Regions from separate parts of the Massilia sp. GER05 genome, predicted to be linked through region 2. Evidence: predicted binding sites of a transcription regulator. Region 2 holds the regulator's gene; the other holds the start of a gene.
The links. The regulator FNR, encoded in region 2, switches genes on or off when oxygen is low (the NO sensors DNR and NnrR bind a similar motif). The targets are predictions, from matches to a motif close to TTGATNNNNATCAA.

Region 1 (4,468 bases), 2.7 Mb from region 2:
GGTAGCTCATCACGTGCTTGCGCTGGCCGTTGATCTCGACCCAGTCGCTGCCCGGCGCGATCGTGTCGGCCAGCGTCGCTTCTTCGTTCAGTTGCGCGCGCATCTGGTCGAAGTACGCGACGTTCAAGCGCGTGCCCAGCTTGACGTTGCCGCTGTCCACCGTCTCTTCGCCAAGAATGATTTTCAGCAGCGTCGTCTTGCCGGCGCCGTTCGACCCGATCAGGCCGACCTTGTCGCCACGCATGATCGTGCCGGTGAAGTCCTGCACGATCACCTTGTCGCCATACGACTTCGAAATGTTTTCCAGTTCCGCGACGATCTTGCCCGAGCGCTCGCCGGTCGCGACGTCGATGCGGACCTGGCCCTGCTGGTCGCGGCGCGCGGAACGCTGCAGGCGCAGGTCTTCCAGACGGCGCACGCGGCCTTCGTTGCGGGTGCGGCGCGCTTCCACGCCCTTGCGGATCCACACTTCTTCCTGTGCGAGCACCTTGTCGAACTTGGCGTTCTCGACCTCTTCGATCGCGAGCAGTTCTTTCTTGCGTTCCTGGTACTTGCTGAAATTGCCGGGGAACGAGAGCAGGCGGCCGCGGTCCAGTTCGACGATGCGCGTGGCGACGTTGTCGAGGAAGCGGCGGTCGTGGGTGATGAACAGCACGGAGCCGCGGAATTCGCGCAGCAGGCCTTCCAGCCACTGGATCGACGTGAAGTCCAGGTGGTTCGTCGGTTCGTCCAGCAGCAGCACGTCGGGGCCGGACACGAGCGCGACAGCCAGCGCCACGCGCTTCTGCATACCGCCCGACAACGTGCCCATCTTCGCAGCGCCCGCGAGGCCCAGGCGGCCCAGCGTGGTCTCGACCCGGTTGCCGAGGTTCCAGGCATCCGTCGCATCGAGTTTCACTTGCAGATCGTGCATGCGCTCCATGATCGCGTCATCGTTGCCGTGACCAAATTGCCCGGTCAGGGATTCGTACTCGGCCAGCATCGCCTGCTGGTCGCCCATGCCGGCGGCGACCGCGTCGAACACGGTCATCTCCGGATCGAACACGGGCTCCTGCTCGACGTACGCGATCTTGACGCTCTGCTGCATCACGAGCAGGCCGTCGTCCAGCTTCGAGCGGCCGGAAATGATTTTCAGCAGCGAGGATTTGCCGGTGCCGTTACGGCCGATGAGGCCGACGCGTTCGCCGGCTTCCAGCGAGAAATCGGCATGGTCGAGCAGCGCGACGTGGCCGAAAGCCAGTTGCGCGGAAGAGAGGGAAATGACAGCCATGGTGTGAGCGGCCGCGACGCTTGTCGGCGCGGATATCGGTAAGAGTGTGAGAAAGCAGGCATTGTACCGAAGGGGGACGGCCTGATGCGGCTGGGGGATGGTGAAACTGGTGTCGCCAGCAGGAATCGAACCTGCATCTAAGTCTTAGGAGGACCTTGTACTATCCATTGTACTATGGCGACACTCTGCGTACTGCAGCCAGCTATTCTACAGGACGCGAGCTCCTCCCACAATGTTCGGCGCCGCCGGACGTCTATACGACCTCATCCGCACGTTTATCAGATTCGTAATTCGGTGTTATTCAAGGCAATAAAAATAACCCGATTAAAACCGCTTTTATTCAAATCTATTTCGCGCAAAAGAATTGTAACGGTTGACCGTGCATGCTGGACGCATTTGCAAACTGCATGTTATATTTTTTCCCCGTCGCTTTAACAATCGACGCTCCTGAAAATGCATCGAAACGGTGCATTGCACCGTTTTGGTTCAATCCAAATCAAACGTTCATGAATCCGGTTCATCGGCTATCAACCGATGTAAATCGTTATATCGCCATGCGCAAAATAAACAAGCGCATTCTGACTGACAACCATCGTTCTTCCGTGAGATTCCCATGCATACGAATACCCTCAAGTACGATTTGCCGGCCGGCATAGTAGTGTTTCTTGTCGCCTTGCCCCTGTGTCTCGGTATTGCCCTCGCCTCCGGCGCGCCTTTGTTTTCAGGGATTATTTCCGGAATTATCGGCGGCATCGTCGTGGGTGCCATCAGCGGTTCCCATACGAGCGTCAGCGGCCCCGCCGCCGGGCTGGCGGCCGTCGTCCTCGCCTCGATCACGAAACTCGGCGCCTTCGAAATCCTGCTCGCGGCCATATTGATTGCCGGCGTAATGCAATTGGCCATGGGTGTCGCCCGTGGCGGCTTTATCGCCAATTACATTCCCTCGAACGTCATCAAGGGATTACTCGCCGCGATCGGCATTCTGCTGATTCTCAAACAGATTCCCCATGCGATCGGTTATGACGCCAATCCGGCCGATGATACGTCGTTCATCCAGGCCAATGGAGAAAATACGTTTTCCGCCATTGCGCATGCATTCAATGCGATCACGCCCGGCGCCATGATCATTGGTCTCCTGTCGATGCTGATTCTCGTGTATTGGGACAGGACGCCATTCAAGAACATCAAATTGCTGCCGGCGCCATTGTTCGTCGTGGCATTGGGTGTTGCACTGAATGTGACATTCGATCGTTTCTTTCCCGCACTGAGTATCGATCCGGAACATCTCGTCGATATTCCGCCCCTCGATATCGGTAACCTCGGTGCTTACCTGAATGTCCCGGATCTCGCCCATTTCACGAACCACGACGTCTGGATCGTCGGCTTCACGATCGCCATCGTCGCGTCGCTGGAAACGCTGCTGAACGTGGAAGCGGTCGACAAGCTCGATCCGCACAAGCGCGAAACGCCCATGAACCGCGAACTCGTCGCGCAGGGCGTCGGCAACATCTGCGCCGGCCTGCTGGGCGGCCTGCCCGTCACGTCCGTCATCGTGCGCAGCTCGGTCAACATCCAGAACGACAACCGGACCAAGGCCTCGACCATTCTCCACGGCGTGCTGCTGCTGGCCAGCGTGCTCGTGCTGGCGCCCATGCTGAACCTGATTCCGCTGGCCGCGCTGGCCGCGATCCTCATCGTGACGGGCTACAAGCTGGCCAAGGTCTCGCTGTTCCGCGACATGTACCAGAAGGGCTGGTCGCAATTCGTGCCGTTCGCCGTCACCGTGGCCGCCATCGTGCTGACGGACCTGCTGACCGGCGTACTGATCGGCCTGGCCGCCAGCCTGTTCTACCTGATGCGCAGCCACTTCAAGAATCCGTTCTCGATGGAACAGTACCGCCTGCACATCGGCGAGGTCGTCAAGATGGAATTGCCGAATCAGGTGTCGTTCCTGAACAAGGCCACGATCAAGAGCGCGCTGTGGGAAATCCCGGAGAACGCGAACGTGCTGATCGACGCGGCCAACTCGGACTACATCGACCACGACGTGCTGGAAGTCATCAACGACTACCGCGTCGTCGCGGCGGAACGCAACGTCAAGCTGAACGTCGTGGGCCTGCGCGACAAGTACAGCCTGCACGATCCGATCCAGTTCGTCCCCGCCCTCGACAAGGACACGCAGACGAGGCTGGCTCCGGAAGACGTGCTGCAGTTGCTGCGCGACGGCAACGAGCGCTTCCGTGCCGGCCGCACGACGAAGAAATACTATCTGCACCAGGTGGAAGCGACGGCGGGCGGGCAGCATCCGATGGCCGTCGTCGTCAACTGCATCGACTCGCGCACGTCGCCGGAAATCATCTTCGATGCCGGCCTGGGCGACCTGCTGACGATCCGCATCGCGGGCAACGTGATCAGCCGCGAGATCATCGGCAGTTTGGAGATCGCCCATAAATTGGGCGCGAAACTGATCGTCGTGAAAGGCCACTCGAGTTGCGGCGCGATCGGCCTCGCGCTGCAGAACGAAGGCGCGCACAGCATGGGGGCGATCACGGGCAAGATCCGCAAGGCGGTCGACCAGTGCAAGTGCGGCGCCCATCATCCGCCCGAGGGCAAGGCAATGCTCGAGGCGGTCACGCGCCGCAACATCGAGAACTCGCTGGACGAGATCATCGCCGGCAGCGCCTTCCTGCGCGAGCGCATCGCGCGCGGCGAGATGGGACTCGTGGGCGCGTACCACGACATCGCCACGCGCACCGTGCACTTCGGGGAACTGGTCACGCCGGACGACGGCCGGAACGACCTGGCCGCCTGATGGCTGGTAACGCCGACATATCGCAAATATCACGCGTGGGCACGCCGTGCCCACACCCTACGCGGCTTCGGCCCCCGTCTCCGCATTCGCGCCCAGCGCCAGCATGCACCCGACCTTGTCCACCAGCGCGTTCATGGCAAAAGGCTTGGTCAGGATCTCCATCTGCGCGGGCAGCTTCTCGTTCTTCATGACCGTGCTTTCCGCATAGCCCGTCACCATCAGCACGGGCAGCTGCGGCCATTGCACGCGCACGTGGTCGGCCAGCTGGCGGCCGTTCATGCCGTTGGGCAGGCCGACGTCCGTGACGAGCATGTCCGGCCGCGTGTCCTTCAACAGGCGCAGGGCCTGCGGCGCATCGCAGGCGACGAGCACCGTGTAGCCCTGCA
Region 2 (16,337 bases):
ACCGGCTGGCCGTTGCAGCGCGTGAGCTTCATGACGATGTTCAGCGGGTCGTACTGCGTGTCGTTGGTGAGCATGGTGCCGATGCCGAAACCCGTCATCACGCGGTCGGCGAAGTGGCGGTACAGGGAGAGCGCCTTGGGCACGGTGAGCGCATCCGAAAACACGAGGCGCTTCGTGCGCGCGTCGATGCGCAGCTTGGCGTAGTGCGCGATGGCCTTCTCGCCCCACTCCACCGGGTCGCCGGAATCGTGGCGCAGGCCGTCGAACAGCTTGGCGAAATACAGGTCGAAGTCGCGCAGGAAGGCGTCCATGCCGACGACGTCCGTCAGCGCCGTGCCGAGGTCGCCGCGGTATTCCTGCACCCAGTCCTCCAGCGCCTTCTTCTGGAAATCGCGCAGGCGCACGTCGAACGACTGGAACGCCTGCATGTATTCGTGCGCCATCGTGCCGATCGGCACCAAGTTGAACTTCTTCGCCAGGTAGACGTTCGACGTGCCCTTGAAGAACTGCGGCAGCTCGCGTGCCAGCGTGGCGACGACTTCCTCGTGCCAGTCGCCCGAGAAGCGGCGGCGCACGCCGAAATCGAAGAACTCGAACGGGTTGGTCTTCTTCGGCTCCTGGTCGAAGGCGCGGAACTCGGCGATTTTCTGGTCGAGCCGCTTGCGCGCCTCCTCGATGGCGGCCTGCTGGTCGAAGCGGCGGAAATACAGCTCGTTGACGATGTACAGCACGAAGATCTCGAAGCCCATCACGTGCACGATGGGGCCGCAGGCGCGGATGCGCAGGTGCGGCCCGTCCGTTTCCACGTGGATGAACTTGCGCTGGAAACGGAACAAGGTGAGGAAGTCGGCGAAGTCGCTTTTGATGAAGCGCAGGGACCTCATGTAACTGACCTCGTCCTCCGTGAACATCAGCGTGCACAGATGGTCCAACTCGCGTTCGACTTCTTCTTTCAATTCCGCCAGCGGATAGGCGGGCGTGTTGCGGCACTTGAACTCGTATTCGCCGATGGCGTTCGGGTGCATGTGCATCAAAGCCTGCCACATGGTGAATTTATAGAGATCGGTTTCGAGCAGGCTGCGGACGACGGGTTTCATGGGCGGGTGGGGGTTCCTGTTGTTGTGGTGTCGATGTCTGGTCCGGATGCTTCAGGTCGGGGCGCCGGCAGATTTGCGCGGCCCCTGCTTGCGCACACGCTTCTTGGGCGCCAGCATCGTGCCCGTGCAGGCCGGCGTGCCGCAGCGGCACGCGAACAAACGCTTCAGCGCGGGCGTGTGGCGCTCGTCGTAGATCAGCGCATAGTTGTAATTGAGTTCCTCGCCCGCGTCGATGTCGCGCAGCGCGTGGATGTACACGCGGCCGTCTTCTTCGTAGGCTTCGCAATTGGGTTCGCACGCGTGGTTGATCCAGCGGGCGTCGTTGCCGCGCCGGCCGCCGTCGATCACGTTGCCGTCGGCGAGGCTGAAATAGAACGTGTGATTGACCGGGCCGCCCCGTTCGGCGGCACGGCGGGTCGCTTCGTCCCACGTGATGCGCTCGCCGCGGTATTCGATGATGCGCTCGCCGGCCGGGATGTCGCGCAGCGCGAACACGCCGTTGCCGTGCACGGGCGATTTCCGCACCTCGTACGAGGCCGGGCGGGCCGGCTTGGCGGCGCCCTTGCTTGCGGTCTGCTTCGATGTGGTCGGACGGACGGACGGGTTCATGGATCGGCGTTCGGTTGGATGGACACGATCTATTATTGATCGGATCGCGGCAATCCTGCCGCACGCCTTTATCTTACCGTGTCGGCTGCTCAGCCGCCGAATTCGTCGTCCCTGAACTCAAGCACGGCCCGATCGCCGGCCGCCTCCGCCCGGCGCAACTCGACCCGGCGGATCTTGCCGGAGATCGTCTTCGGCAAGTCCGCGAACGCGATGCGGCGGATGCGCTGGTACGGCGCCAGCCGGTCGCGCGCGAAGGCGAAGATCGCGGCGGCCAGTTCGCGCGTCGGCTCCACGCCCGGACGCAGCGCGATGAACGCCTTCGGCACCGCGAGGCGCACCGGGTCGGGGCTCGGGACGATGGCCGCTTCCAGCACGTCCGGATGCTCGATCAATACGCTCTCCAGTTCGAATGGGCTGATACGGTAGTCGGACGACTTGAACACGTCGTCGTTACGGCCAACGTAAAAATAATAGCCGTCCTCGTCGACGCGCGCCGTGTCGCCCGTGTGGTAGTGGCCGGCGCGCATGACGTCCGCCGTCTTGGTCTCGTCGTTCTCGTAGCACAGCATCAGGCCCAGCGGGGCCGGATCGAGGCGAAGCGAGATCTCTCCCTCCTCCGCAGGCTGGTCGTCGATGTCGAGCAGCGCGACGCGGTAGCCCGGCAGCGGCCGGCCCATCGAGCCCGGCTTCACGGGCTGGCCGGGCGGATTGCCGATCTGGCACGTGGTCTCGGACTGGCCGAAGCCGTCGCGGATGCGGATGCCCCACGCGCGCTCGACCTGCTCGATGACTTCCGGATTCAGCGGCTCGCCCGCGCCGACCAGTTCGCGCAGCGGCGGCTGCCACTGCGCGAGGTCTTCCTTGATCATCATGCGCCACACGGTCGGCGGCGCGCACAGCGACGTCACGCCGCAGCGCACGATCGTGTCCAGGCAGGCGCGCGCGGAAAAGCGTTCGTAGTTGTAGACGAACACGGTGGCGCCCGCGTTCCACGGCGCGAAGAAGCAGCTCCACGCATGCTTGGCCCAGCCGGGCGAGCTGATGTTCCAGTGGACGTCGCCCGGCCGCAGCCCGATCCAGTACATCGTCGACAGGTGGCCCACCGGATAGCTCTGGTGGCTGTGCAGCACGAGTTTCGGCTTCGCCGTCGTGCCCGACGTGAAGTACAGCAGCAGCGGATCGGTGGCGCGCGTGACCCCGTCCGGAACGAAGCCTGCCGCCACCGTCGCGCTGTCCGCATAATCGCGCCATCCGGCGGCGCTTCCGCCGACGGCGATGCGCGTGAAATCGCCGGCGAGGTCCGCGAACTTGTGCGTCTCGGACGCCTGCGCGATCACGTGGCGCACGCGGCCCCGCTGCAGGCGGTCCTGCAGGTCGTTGCCGGACACGAGCATGGTCGTCGGCACGAGGACGGCGCCCAGCTTGATCCCCGCCAGCATGACCTCCCACAGCTCGACGCGGTTCGGCAGCATCAGGAGCACGCGGTCGCCGCGCCGCACGCCGCAATCGCGCAGCCAGTTCGCGACCTGGCTGGAACGCACCGCCATGTCGGCAAAACCGATCTTGCGCTCGCTGCCGTCCTGTTCCACGACCCACAGCGCGGGCGTCGTGTTGCCTTGCGCCTGCGTGTCGAAATAGTCGAGTGCCCAGTTGAATTCGTCGAGCTCGGGCGGCTCGTAGTCGCGGTAGGCCGTCGCGTAGTCGGTGCGATGCTGGTGCAGGAAGTCGCGCGCGCGGATGAAGCGCTCGTACGGGGATGCCATCGGTCGTCTCCTTGTGGTTGCGAAACGGGCGCCTCGTGAGCGCCCGTTCCGGTGGTCGTGTAGCGGCTCGTGCCTATTCTGCCACGGTCAGCGCCGACGCAGCTCCTGCGCCTGGTGGATCGTCTGCTCGTCCGTCGGCGTCATCATGTCGATCACGCGGCAGTCGCCGCACATGCGCATGCGGTCGAGGTGACCGGCGAACGCGGGATGTCCGGCCAGGCGCGCCAGCATGCCCTCGACCATGCGCAGCGTCCCGAACGGCTTGTTGCAACGGATGCAGTGGAACGGCTGCGTTTCGTTCAGCACCACGGGCTGCTTGCGCGTGTCGCGGAACGACAGGCGTGGCACCAGCCGGATCGCATCTTCCGGACACGTATCGGCACACAGCCCGCACTGGACGCAGTTCTTTTCGATGAAGCGCAGCTGCGGCGCGTTCTGCCCATCCTGCAGCGCCGACGCCGGACACGCGCCCACGCACGCCATGCACAGGCTGCACTTGCCGGCGTCGACGTCGAGCGTACCGAACGGACTGCCGGCCGGCAGCGCGATCTCCTCGACCTGCTGCGGCGCCTCGCGCAGCAGGTGCTCGAGCGCGTAGTCGAGCGTGTTGCGCTTGTCCGCCGCCACGTTGAAGCCGGCCCGCCGCGCCGGCACTTCGCCGCGCGGCGCGTGCCGCAGCGCGCGCGCCAGCTCGTCCGGCCCCGTCACGCGCAGCAGCCGCACGTGCGCGCCCGCGTAGCCGAGGCCCGTCATGATGGTCTGCGCGATGGTCATCTGCTCATCCAGCGCGGCCGCGTACTGCGGCGCCTCCGCGTCCGTCATGAGGACCGTGATGCCGGCCGCGCCCCAGGCGAGCGCCGCGAGCCAGATGTCGATGCCGGTCGATGCCGTGTGGTGCACGCCCATCGGCAGCACCCGTCCCGGCACGTCGACGGCGTCCAGCAGCGCCGCGCCTTCCGGGCCGTGGACGAGCAGCACCGGCTCGCGTCCGCCCGCCTGCGCGTAGGCGTTCAGCGCGGCCTTGATGCGCATGCCCGTGTGCGCCGCGCCGGGATACGCATAGCCCAGCGCGCCCGTGGGGCAGACGGTCGTGCACGCGCCGCAGCCCGCGCACAGGTAAGGGTTCACGGCGATCAGGTCGCCCGCGCCCGAGATCGCGCCCGCCGAGCAGATCTCGATGCACGCATTGCAGCCGCTCCTGCGGTTGCGGCCGTGCGCGCACAGGCGTTCCTTGTAGGCGAAATATTTCGGCTTCTCGAATTCGCCGACCATCCCGACGAGTTCGTCGACGGCGGCCTGGCGCGCGGCGGGATCGAGGCCCGGCGCGTAATAGCCGTGCGGGCGCTGGTGCGTCGCGATCTGCGGCGCCGCGCCGAGGTCGAGCACGAGGTCGAAGCGCGCGTGTTCCGGCTTGCTGCCTCCCGTCTGCCACGTCGCGTCGAACGCGCCGAGCCAGCCCGTCACGACGAGCGCGCGCGCCGCGAACACGGGATACAGGCGCAGCGCCGTGTCGCCGCCGTCGTCGTCCAGCAGCAGCACGGTGACGGGCAGCGCGGCAGCCAGGCGCTCGGCCCACGGCAGCGCGTCGGCGCGGGTGCCGATGACGAGCGTGCGGCCGGCGGACTTGTAGCCGACCGTGTCCAGCGGGTCGGGTGCGGGAATCCCGGACAGCGCGGCTAGCGCGGCGTTGCGGGCGACGCGGTCGCGGTCGTCCTGGACGGGGTCGAGGGCGACGCCCTGCCCTTCGATCAAACGGATGTTCATGCTGTCCCGGTTTCAGGTGGTTTTATTGGAGTCCTCCGGCACATCTTCCGCGGCCGGCGGTTCTTCGACGGCGTCGACAACCCGCTGCAACGCGTTCTTCGCGTGCTCCAGCGACGCGAGCATCGCCTCGGACACGGGGCTCGGCTTCGTGTAGTCGTCGATGTAGACGTCCAGCCCGTCCATCGCATTGAAGTGCGGGTCGGCAAACAGTTTTTTCAGCGCCGTCCGGCGCACGGCAGCATCGACGCCGCGCACGACGAACGCGGAGAAATCGGAGTCGCCGGTCAGGCGGGCGACGTCGTCCATCGTCGGCAGCGGCACGGCGGCCGGTGCCACGGCAGGCGCTTCGACGACCGGAACCGGCAGGTCTTCGACCGGCGCAGCCGCTTCCGGCAGCGGCTCGATTCCCGATCGCGCTTCCGTCTTGCGGCGCGCCCAGCGGCGCAGGAAGCCTTCGTCCGTCATCCGTGCTGGCGGCCGCGCCGCGGCTGCGGTTGGTAGTGCGCGCGCAAATAGCCCGCGAGCCACGCATAGATCTCGGCCGGCATCGTCACGCCGTCCGCGTTTTCTCCCGAATCGAACATGCGCGTGCCCTCGACATAGCTGACCGATGCGCGCACGGGCATCGCGCGGCCGTTCTCCATCCGCCACAGCACGAAGACCTTCGATTCGGGCGCCACGCAGTTCTCGTAATAGCCTTCGTTCTCGTCCGGATACAGTTCCAGTTCGAGACCGGAGACGAGGTAGTAGTCGCGCCCGGGCGTCTGGCTCAGCACCTGCAGCGGCGGCAGGTCGCCGCGGTCCGGCACGACGCCGACCGCTTCCCAGGCCTCGTCGGCCCAGCGGTGCTGGAGGGTCCGCCGCTGCATCAGCACGGCGATCGGCATGGATCCCATCTTCATCTGTTGTTCACCTTCGGCGTGCCTTTCTGGACGGTCGGCGGCGTGCCCGCCGGCTCGGCCCGCGTCGGGTGGGCCTTCACGTCCGCGCTGGGCGGCGCCGTGCCCAGTTTTTCGCTCTTGATGGGTGCGGCGGCGCCGGCCGCGGTCAGCTTGCCTTCCGGCTGTCCGGCCGGTGCGGCCGCTTGCGCCGGTGCGGCCGCGGCGATGGCGACCGGCGCATGCGCCGTCCAGCCCTGCGCGGACGCGCGGCTGCGCCAGCGGGCCGTGATGGCGTCCATCGATGCGGCAAGCAACGCCTTGTCCCTGGCCGCCTGCGCATCCGCGGCCGCCTTCTTCGCGGCGGCGGCCTCCTGCTGCGCCGGTGTCGGCGGCGGCAGCGCGGCGTGGGCCGCCGCGGCGGACAGCGCCAGCGCGAGCGCCGCGATCCTGGTCATGTGGCTCATCCTGGTCTCCTCATCGTCCCGGCGCCGCCGAGTGGCTCGGGTCGCGGTTGACGGCGCCCGGCAGCGGCCCCTGTTCGGCCGGCGTCGGCGCGGCCGGCTTGCCGTGGTCGCCGGGCGGCGTCTGCGTCGTGCCCTGCGTGCCCGCGCCGCTGGGCGGCGTCACGCCCTGGCTGGGTCCCTGTCCCGTCTCGCGCACGCTGCCGCCGGTCTCCGCGCCGGCCGTGTTGCCGCCGCTGCCGCCCGCGATGCCCGGCGTGCCGCCCGCATAGCCCGCGTTCGTCTTCGGTCCCGCATGCGCGGCCATCACCTGGCCGCTCGTGCCGCCGTCGGCCGTCACCATGCCGGGGAACCTGGTCTTGCGCTGGGCCTCGTCGCCATGCTGCTTGCAGCCCACGGCGGCCAGCGCCAGCAGCAGGGCCATGACCTTCATCGTCGTTTTCATCGGCGGCTCCTCAATGCGCGGGCCGCGGCGGTGGACTGCCGGCCGGCGGCCGCTGGTCCGGCGGCGCGCGGTCGTCGAACGTGCCCGGTTCCACGCCCGCCTTCACTTCGTCGTACCACACGGCGTGGTGCGCCTTGGCCCACGATTCGTCCACGGTCCCGTGGCGCATCGCTTCGTAGGCGCCCGGCGTGCCCCACGTGCCGATGTAGATGTGGCCCATCGCGGCCGCGATGTAGAACGTGGCGCCGGCGATGTGCAGGTAGTTCGCGACCTGCATGATGTAGCGCGTTTGCCCGAAGGTCACGAAGTCCAGGACCAGGCCGCTGATCGACATCACGAGGCCCAGCAGGGTCACGCCCAGCCAGAACCAGGATTTTTCGCCCGCGTTGAAGAACCCGGCCCGCACGTGCTTGTGCGACACGAGGCCGCCGCCCTGCTTGACCCACTGCCAGTCGATGCGGCGGAAGAAGTTCCGGCGCAGGAAGGTGAAGAACATCAGCACGGAGCACACGATGAACAGCGGACCCACGAAGTTGTGCAGGTACTTGAAGACGTAGGCCAGCGCCGCGAACACGTCGTGGCCGACGAGCGGGATCAGGAGCTTCTTGCCGAACATGATGACGAGGCCCGTCACCGCGAGGATGATGAAGCTGATCGCCGTCGCCCAGTGCACGCCGCGCTCCCAGCCCGTGAAGCGGCGGATGCGCCGGCCCGTGTCCGGTTCTTCGGTGCGCGCGGGACCGATGGCGCGGTAGAAGAAGAAAATCGCGACGAGCACGACGACGAGGATCGTGCCCATCGCCGTCGCGATCGGCCCGTTGCGCCAGATGCGCCACTGGTTGCCGCCGCGCTGCACGATGACGGTGCCTTCCGTGCCGCCGTACTGGCCCAGGTAGTGGCGGTCGATGTGCACGCGGCCGGAGGCCGACGAGCCCAGTCCCGGCTCGGGCGTGCGCGAATCCTTCTCGGCCTGCAGGATGGTCTGTTCCTCGGCATACGCGGGTTCGGCGCGGTTGTTCGGCACGCCCGCGTGCGCGATGCCGACGAGCCACAGCGACAGGAGCAATGACAATATCGATCGTAGCGTGAATGACATGGTCGGCTCCTGTTACGGGTTGGCCCGGTTGTATTCGTTCTGGTTCATGTTGCGGTTGCTGATCGTGCCCCACCACGACAGCTTGTCGTTGTGGAAGTGCCGCAAGAACGGCCGGTCGTCTTTCTTCCCGGCGACCATGCCGTGCACCCAGTTCGGATGCTGGTCGACTTCGAGGCAGCCCGCGAGCAGCGCCAGCGGCAGGCAGAGGATGAGGATGCGCTTCATGTCGGCAGCCTCCCCTCGTCGTTCTGCGAGTCCTTGAGATTCTGGTTCTCGCGCGGGCCGTCGCCCTTCGCCTTGATGTCGCCGCCGCGTTTCGGCTTGCCGTACGCGATCTTCCAGCCCCACAGCTCCGGACCGTAGCCGCGCGTCTCCACGCGCTGGCGGTAGATGTCGGCGATGACGGTCGCGTCGCCGCCGATCAGCGCCTTCGTGCCGCACATCTCCGCGCACGCGGGCAGCTTGCCTTCGGCGATGCGGTTGCGGCCATACTTCTTGAACTCGGCCTCGGACGTGTCGGGCTCCGGACCGCCGGAGCAGAACGTGCATTTGTCCATCTTGCCGCGGTGGTTGAACAGGCCCGTGGACGGGAACTGCGGCGCGCCGAACGGGCACGCGTAATAGCAGTAGCCGCAGCCGATGCACTGGTCCTTGTCGTGCAGGACGATGCCGTCTTCCGTGTGATAGATGCAGTTGACGGGGCAGACGGCCAGGCACGGCGCGTCGCTGCAATGCATGCACGCGACGGAGATCGAGCGCTCACCCGGCACGCCGTCGTTGATGGTGACGACGCGGCGGCGGTTCACGCCCCACGGGGTCTCGTTTTCGTTCTTGCAGGCGGTCACGCAGCCGTTGCAGTCGATGCAGCGCTCCGTGTCGCAGATGAACTTCATTCGGGCCATCTCAATCTCCTTCGGTAGGGTGGGCACCCCGTACCCACGCGCGATGTTCGCGGTATGTTGGCGTTACGCGTGGGCACAGGAGTGCCCACCCTACGCGCGCACCAGGCGACATAACGACACCTTCGTTTCCTGCATCATCGTCACGGCGTCGTACCCGTACGTCCACCCGGTATTGACTGCCTCGCCGCGCACCGCGGGCGCGCCGCCGTCCGGATAATGCTTTTCCAGGTCCTCGCCCATCCACCAGCCGCCGAAGTGGAACGGCATCCACACGAGGCCCACGGGCACGCGCGGCGTCACCATCGCCATCAGCTTCAGGCGCGCGCCGGTCGGCGTCTCGACCCACATGAATTCGCCCAGCTTCACGCCGATCTGCGCCGCGTCTTCCGGATTCACTTCGCAGAACATGTTCTGCTGGAGTTCGGCGAGCCACGGATTCGACCGGGTCTCCTCTCCGCCGCCCTCGTATTCGACGAGGCGGCCGGACGTCATGATCAGCGGGTACTCCTTCGAGAAGTCGACCGCCTGCACGGATTTATACAGCGTCGGCAGGCGCCAGAACGCGGCCTTGTCGTCGTAAGTCGGGTATTTGGCCACCAGGTCGCGCCGCGGCGTGACGAGCGGTTCGCGGTGCGTCGGCACGGGGTCCGGGAAGTTCCACACGTTGCAGCGGGCGCGCGCATTGCCGTACGGCGCGCAGCCGTGGGCGATGGCGACGCGGATGATCCCGCCCGACAGGTCCGTCTTCCAGTTCTTGCCCTCGGCCTGCACTTGCTCCTCCGGCGTCAGCTCGGCCCACCAGCCCAGCTTTTTCAGGAACACGTGGTCGAATTCCGGATAGCCCGTGTCGATCTCGCTGTCCTTCGTGAACGAGCCGTCCGCCGCCAGCAGGGGCTCGCCGTTGTGCTCCACGCCCCAGTTGGCGCGGAACGGCAGGCCGCCCTCCGCCACCGGCTTGTGCAGGTCGTACAGGATCGGCGTGCCCGGGTGCTTCATCTCCGGCGTGCCCCAGCACGGCCACGGCAGGCCGTAATAGTCGCCCTTGCACGGACCGGATTCGGCACGCATCGTCGTCGGATTGAAATCGCGCTTGTGCTCCATGTGCAGTTTCAAGCGCTCGGGCGAGCAGCCCGTGTAGCCGATGGTCCAGCAGGAGCGGTTGATCTCGCGGAGGATGTCCTCGATGACCGGTTCGTTGTTGACGACCTTGATGTTCTTGACGAGCTGTTCGCCGAAGCCGAGCTTCTGCGCGAACAGGTACATGATCTCGTGGTCCGTCTTGCATTCGAACAGCGGCTGGATCACGCGCTCGCGCCACTGGATCGAGCGGTTCGACGCCGTGACGGAACCCTGCGTCTCGAACTGCGACGCGGCCGGCAGCAGGTAGACGCCATCGCTCCTGCCGTGCATCGCGGCCGTCATGCTGGGATACGGATCGATGACGACCATGAAGTCCAGCTTCTGCATCGCGGCCTTCATGTCCGGCAGGCGCGTCTGGCTGTTCGGCGCGTGGCCCCAGTAGAACACGGCACGCAGGTTCGCCGGCTGGTCGACGTACTGGTTGTCTTCCAGGACCGCGTCGAACCAGCGCGACACCGTGATGCCCGGCTTTTCCATCAACTCCTTCGAGCCGAAGCGCGACTTGACCCAGTCGTAATCGACGCCCCACACGGTCGCGAAGTGCTTCCACGCGCCTTCCGCGATGCCGTAGTAGCCGGGCAGCGACTCGCCGTTCGGACCGACGTCCGTCGCGCCCTGCACGTTGTCGTGGCCGCGGTAGATGTTGGCGCCGCCGCCCTGCACGCCGATGTTCCCCAGCGCGAGCTGCAGGATCGACAGCGCGCGCACGTTCGCCGTGCCCACGTGGTGCTGCGTGATGCCCATGCACCAGACGACGGACGATGGCTTGTTCGTCGCCAGCATTTCGGCCGCCATGCGCACGGACGCTTCCGGCACGCCCGTCACGTCGCTGACCTTATCGGGCGTCCACTTCGCGACTTCCTTGCGCACGTCGTCCATGCCGTACGTGCGCGCGGCGATGTACGCCTTGTCTTCCCAGCCGTTGTTGAAGATGTGCCACAGCATGCCCCACACGAATGCGATGTCGGTGCCGGGACGGATGCGCACGTAGTGGTGGGCGAAGCGCGCCGTGCGCGTGAAGCGCGGGTCGACGACGATCATCTTCGCGCCCAGTTCCTTCGCATGCAGGAAGTGCAGCATCGAGATCGGATGCGCCTCGGCCGGGTTCGAGCCGATGAACAGCACGGCCTTGCTGTAGTGGAGATCGTTGAACGAGTTCGTCATCGCGCCATACCCGTAGGTCTGGGCGACGCCGGCCACCGTCGTCGAGTGGCAGATGCGGGCCTGGTGGTCGCAGTTATTGGAGCCCCACATCGACACCCATTTGCGCAGCAGGTAGGACTGCTCGTTGCTGTGCTTCGAGCTGCCGATCACCATCAGCGCATCCGGCCCGGACTGCTCGCGCAGTTTCAGCAGCCGGTCGCCGATCTCGCCCACGGCCTGGTCCCACGTGATGCGCTCGTACTTGCCGTTCACGAGCTTCATCGGATAGCGCAGGCGGTGTTCGCCGAACCCGTGCTCGCGCACCGACGCGCCTTTCGCGCAGTGGGCCCCCATGTTGATCGGCGAGTCGAACGCGGCCTCCTGGCGGATCCACACGCCGTTGCTGACCACCGCCTCCACCGAGCAGCCCACCGAGCAGTGGCTGCACACGGTGTGCTTGACCTCCGTGTTCGGCCTGGCCGGCACGGGGTCCGCCGCGGTCGCGGGCTGGATCACGTTCAGCGGCAGGTGGCGCGCGAGGGCGCCCGCGCCGGCCGTCACGCCCGCGCCGACGAGGAAGCGGCGCCGTTTCAGCCCGCTGTCGCGTGATGTCTTCACCAGGGTCATGGTCGTGGTCTCCTTCTACCAGTAAGCCGCGGTGCGGTAGTAGCGCCGGATGTGTTCCGTCTCGTGATAGCCCTTGGCCTGCTGCGGCGCCACCGGTGCGGCGGGCTCGGGCTGCGGCCCGGGCGCCCGCGCACGCGCGGCCGCGGCGACGGCCAGCGCGCCCAGCGGCGCGGCCTTCAACAGGCTGCGGCGGGTCGGATCGGGTTGCTTGTCATCGTTCATGATGGTCCTCATGCGGCAATCGGGTCGGTGGCATCGAGCACGGCGAACGCCTGCGCTTCGATCGACAGGAAGGCATCGACGACGCCTGCGACGATCCGGTAGAAATTCGCGTCGGCACTCCCCGCGATGTCGGCCAGGCAGGCCGCATACCACGGCCGGACATGCGTTTCGAAAAAGTGTTTTTGCACGGCCAGGCCACGCGGCGGCATGCCGGGTCCGCCCTGGATCAATACGCGCATCGTCTCGCACAGCGTGCCCAGGTGGTCTTCGAACTCGCCCACGCCTGGCGCCCGCGCGAGACGCAGGCGCGCGAGGTCGTGGCGCAGGTCGGCCAGCGGCGCATCGTTCAGGTGGCCCGTGAGGTAGAAGGAACCGTACGGATTCAGCGGCGGCGTGCCGGTGCTGATGAACATGGCCGAGAATTCATCGGCCGCGGCGGCCGCATCGACGACGGTGGCGGCCTGGGTCAGCTTCAGCCAGGCGTCCTCGAGAGCGAATTCGCCGGCGGCGCCGATCGGGTCCGCGGCGGCCAGTGCCGCGAGCAGTGCGTCGTCGGGCGGGGCCAGCAGCAGGCGTGCGAACAGCGCGTAGAAATCGGCGCGGGCCTGGTCCTCGTCGGCCAGCGGCGCAGCGACGGCTCTCTCCACGCCGTCATGCAAATCGGATGAAGCAGAACGCTGTTCGACGGACATGGTTCTCCCGTTGGCAAATATTCATGGGAAGTGTAATCCTTGACAACGCAAAGGCGCGCACGCTTGACGTCCACGCGACACTTCGTTGGCCAGGCAACCAACGTCGGGACAAATTCCCTCGTTGCAGTCGGGCTGCACGTCTATAATCGAGACATCACCCGAAGGTACTTGCCATGATTGCCGCTGATACCACGTCCGCATCCCCCATCAACGTCACCGCACTCAAGTCCAGTTGCGCGGCCTGCAGCATGCACCAGCTGTGCCTGCCAATGGGGCTGGAAGACGCGGACATCGACCGCCTGGATCGGATCATCGGCAAGCGCCGCCGCCTGGAGCGCGACGAACCGCTGTACAAGATGGGCGAGCCGTTCCGCAACCTGTACGCCGTGCGCTTCGGCCACTTCAAGACGTACCAGATCAACGCGGCCGGCGAGGCGCAGATCACGGGCTTCCAGATGGCCGGCGAGCTGCTCGGCATGGACGCCATCAGCGCCGACCGCCACCACTGCGACGCCGTCGCACTGGAAGACAGCGAAGTGTGCGAAATCCCGTTCGGGAACCTGCAGGACCTGTTCGGCCAGGTGCCGGCGCTGCTGCGCCACTTCCACCGCATCATGAGCCAGGAAATCACGCGCGAACAGAACGTCATGCTCCTGCTGGGGAACATGCGCGCCGAGCAGCGCTTCGCCGTCTTCCTCATCAACCTCTCGGCCCGCTACGCGGCGCGCGGCTATTCGTCCACGCGCTTCCAGCTGCGCATGTCGCGCGAAGACATCGGCAACTACCTGGGCCTGACCATCGAAAGCATCAGCCGCCTGCTGTCCCGTTTTAAAAAGCTGGGGCTCGTGCAGGTCGACAAGCGCGAGGTCGAGCTGCTCGAACCGGCGCGCCTGAAGGCGATGGCGGCCGGGACGGAGCAGTGCAGTCCGATGGCCTGACCTTTCGGTAGTTCCCGGTCTCCGCGTCCGCATCGACAATGCGGGCAAAGGAGATCCCCCATGCATATCAAGTCAATCCCCGCCGCCATGCTGCTGGCCGCGGGCACCGTCCACGCGCAAGACGGCGCCGTGCAGATCTACGGCCGCCTCAACGTCGCCCTCGAACACGCGGCGGCGTCCTCCGGCCCCGGCCTCACGCGCCTCGTGAACAACCGCTCCGTGCTGGGTTTCCGCGGCGGCGAAGACCTGGGCGGCGGCCTGAAAGCCATCTTCCAGGTCGAAGGCACGCTGTCGCCCGACACGGGCACCGGCGCCCTCGCCGCACGCGATACCCGCGTGGGCCTCGCCGGCACGTGGGGCACGCTGTTCGCGGGCCACTGGACGACGGCCTACAACAGCGCCACGTCCGGCCTCGACCCGTTCTATCCGACGACGGCCGGCTACATGAGCATCATGGGCAATGGATCCGCGGGGGACGCGGACAACGTCAGCGACAAGTCGTCGTTCGACCGGCGCCAGTCCAATTCGATTCACTACTGGAGCCCGTCCTGGCACGGTCTGTCGCTGCGGGTGACGCACGGCCTGAACGAAGAAAAGCCGGCAAGCGGCGCGCAGCCGTCGCTGACGTCGGCCGCCGCGATCTACGAACGGGGCCCGTGGTATGCCGTACTGGCGGGCGAACGCCACCACGAGTACCAGGGACCGGGCCTGGACGACACCGGCGCGAAGGCCGCCCTCGCCTACCAGTTCCCGCAGACCCGCATCGCCGTCGTCGCCGAACGTTTGAAATACGGGACGGGCGCCGGCGAGCTGGCGCGCAATGCCGTGTACCTGTCCGTGTCGCACCAGATGGGACCGCACGGCATCCGCATCGGCATTGCGCGCGCGGGCGACGCGAGCGGGCCGGCCGGCACGCGCATCGGCTTCGTGCGCGCCGGCGCGGGCACCGGCGCCACGCATGCGACGCTCGGCTACGATTACACGCTCAGCAAGCGCAGCAGCCTGTACGCGTACACGACGCGCCTGGACAACCGCGCGAACGGGGTCTACGACTTCGCGATCAACGGTCTGGGTGCCACGCCGGGCGCGACGCTTAAGGCGTACGTGCTCGGCATGCGTCACAACTTCTGATCACACGTATCGTTCCAGCGTGATGACGCGTGGATCGGCATACACGGCCTTGATGCGCGTATCGTCATTGGCCGCCGTGATGTCGACCCAGGACATGAAGAACGACCACGGCGCGCCGCCCTCGAGGCTGCTGTCGATGTCCGGCATCGGGCCGTTCTCGGTCATCGCGATGAGCTTCGCGCCGTTGCTGAGCGCATAGGCCTTGTCGAACTCCGTCTTGTTGTTAATGTAGACGAAGTTGCCGGGGTAGGAATCGATGCCGACGAGATCGACCTTGTCGTTCCCCGGATACCACGCCACGTCGTCGCCGCACCAGCACCACAGCAGATTGTGCAGGCCGTGGTAATTCACGAGGCGGTCGTACATCATGTCCCACAACTGCTTGTACACGGTGCTGCCTTTCGCGCTCCACCAGAACCAACTGCCGCCGGCTTCGTGCAAGGGCCGCCAGATGATGGGGACGCCGGCATCGCGCAGCTTCGCGAGCTGGACGGCGATCGCGTCGATGTCGCGCAGGGTGTCCGCATATTCCGGCGTCCCCTTCCTCACGGCCCGGGATGCATCGAAGGTCGTGAACTCGGTGTAGAACGTGTTCGTGCCGGCGGTGCCGCCCGACGGCGAATGCCAGTGCCATTGATAGGCGATGACGGGCTTGTCCCCGTGGTCCCGGCGCCATGCGATCGAGTTGGCGACCGACGGGTCGGCCGCATCGGGACCCGAACGTGAAATAGCCCGGCTGGCCGGTGCCCGGATTGATCGCATTGCCGTCCCACAGCCACGAATACATCGGGCTGTAATGCTGCATGTCGAAGCCGCGCAGCAATGGGTAATGACCGGTCAGGTTCTTCACGTAGTCGAAGTGATCCTGGTCGGTCTGTCCAGAGACGATGAACTTGCCGAACTTCGACAGCAGCCAGCCGTACAGGGCCTGGGCGGCGGGCGTGGCCGCCGGATCGACGGGGGCGGCGTTGATCGTGAAGCGCCGCACGACGCAAGTGGAGGTCGCGCCCGCCTGCCCGCAGGCATCGATCGTCACGGTCGCGGGTTTCGGCGCGGCCTGCCGGGATGCCGTCGCTGCTGCCGACGCTGCGTCGTTGCCGGCGCGGCCGGTGGCCCCCCCGCAAGCGCCCAGCAACGTCGTGGCCGCCGCGGCGCCGGCCGCCTTGAACAACAGGCTGCGGCGGTCCAAAGAAATTTTTGTATCGTTAGACATGTTATCTCCTCCATCAATGGGTCGGTGTTAATTTGACGATGCGTTTCACATCGAAAAATTAACGACGGCGATTATTCCACCGGTCCATACCTGCCCTTCACACTCCCCTTCCTCCCCTCATTGTTTAGTGACGTTTCTCGCAACAGCGTTGCCTGCCCCACTGCGTACCCGGCGAGTTTCGCGAAACAACGCTAAACAACACCGATTTCGCGC

Region 1: the regulator FNR is predicted to act here: its motif matches at 1,606-1,619, upstream of ACL58G_RS27605 (bifunctional SulP family inorganic anion transporter/carbonic anhydrase).

The regions. Positions count from the first base shown of each region.
Region 1 covers NZ_CP178858.1:6,248,607-6,253,074, forward strand. Annotated here, with positions in the region: gene ACL58G_RS27595 (ATP-binding cassette domain-containing protein) at 1-1,270, opposite strand, end outside; tRNA gene ACL58G_RS27600 (tRNA-Arg) at 1,378-1,452, opposite strand; gene ACL58G_RS27605 (bifunctional SulP family inorganic anion transporter/carbonic anhydrase) at 1,884-4,082, shown strand; gene ACL58G_RS27610 (ATP-binding protein) at 4,140-4,468, opposite strand, start outside.
Region 2 covers NZ_CP178858.1:3,525,497-3,541,833, reverse strand. Annotated here, with positions in the region: gene pncB (nicotinate phosphoribosyltransferase) at 1-1,097, opposite strand, end outside; gene ACL58G_RS15955 (SET domain-containing protein) at 1,149-1,706, opposite strand; gene ACL58G_RS15950 (AMP-binding protein) at 1,796-3,469, opposite strand; gene ACL58G_RS15945 (4Fe-4S binding protein) at 3,557-5,233, opposite strand; gene ACL58G_RS15940 (DUF3306 domain-containing protein) at 5,246-5,698, opposite strand; gene ACL58G_RS15935 (DUF3305 domain-containing protein) at 5,695-6,135, opposite strand; gene ACL58G_RS15930 (hypothetical protein) at 6,132-6,578, opposite strand; gene ACL58G_RS15925 (hypothetical protein) at 6,589-7,020, opposite strand; gene ACL58G_RS15920 (formate dehydrogenase subunit gamma) at 7,031-8,116, opposite strand; gene ACL58G_RS15915 (hypothetical protein) at 8,129-8,341, opposite strand; gene fdh3B (formate dehydrogenase FDH3 subunit beta) at 8,338-9,018, opposite strand; gene ACL58G_RS15905 (formate dehydrogenase subunit alpha) at 9,109-11,928, opposite strand; gene ACL58G_RS15900 (formate dehydrogenase) at 11,944-12,150, opposite strand; gene ACL58G_RS15895 (TorD/DmsD family molecular chaperone) at 12,159-12,797, opposite strand; gene fnr (fumarate/nitrate reduction transcriptional regulator Fnr) at 13,016-13,780, shown strand; gene ACL58G_RS15885 (porin) at 13,841-14,911, shown strand; gene ACL58G_RS15880 (glycosyl hydrolase) at 14,912-15,673, opposite strand; gene ACL58G_RS15875 (hypothetical protein) at 15,799-16,155, shown strand.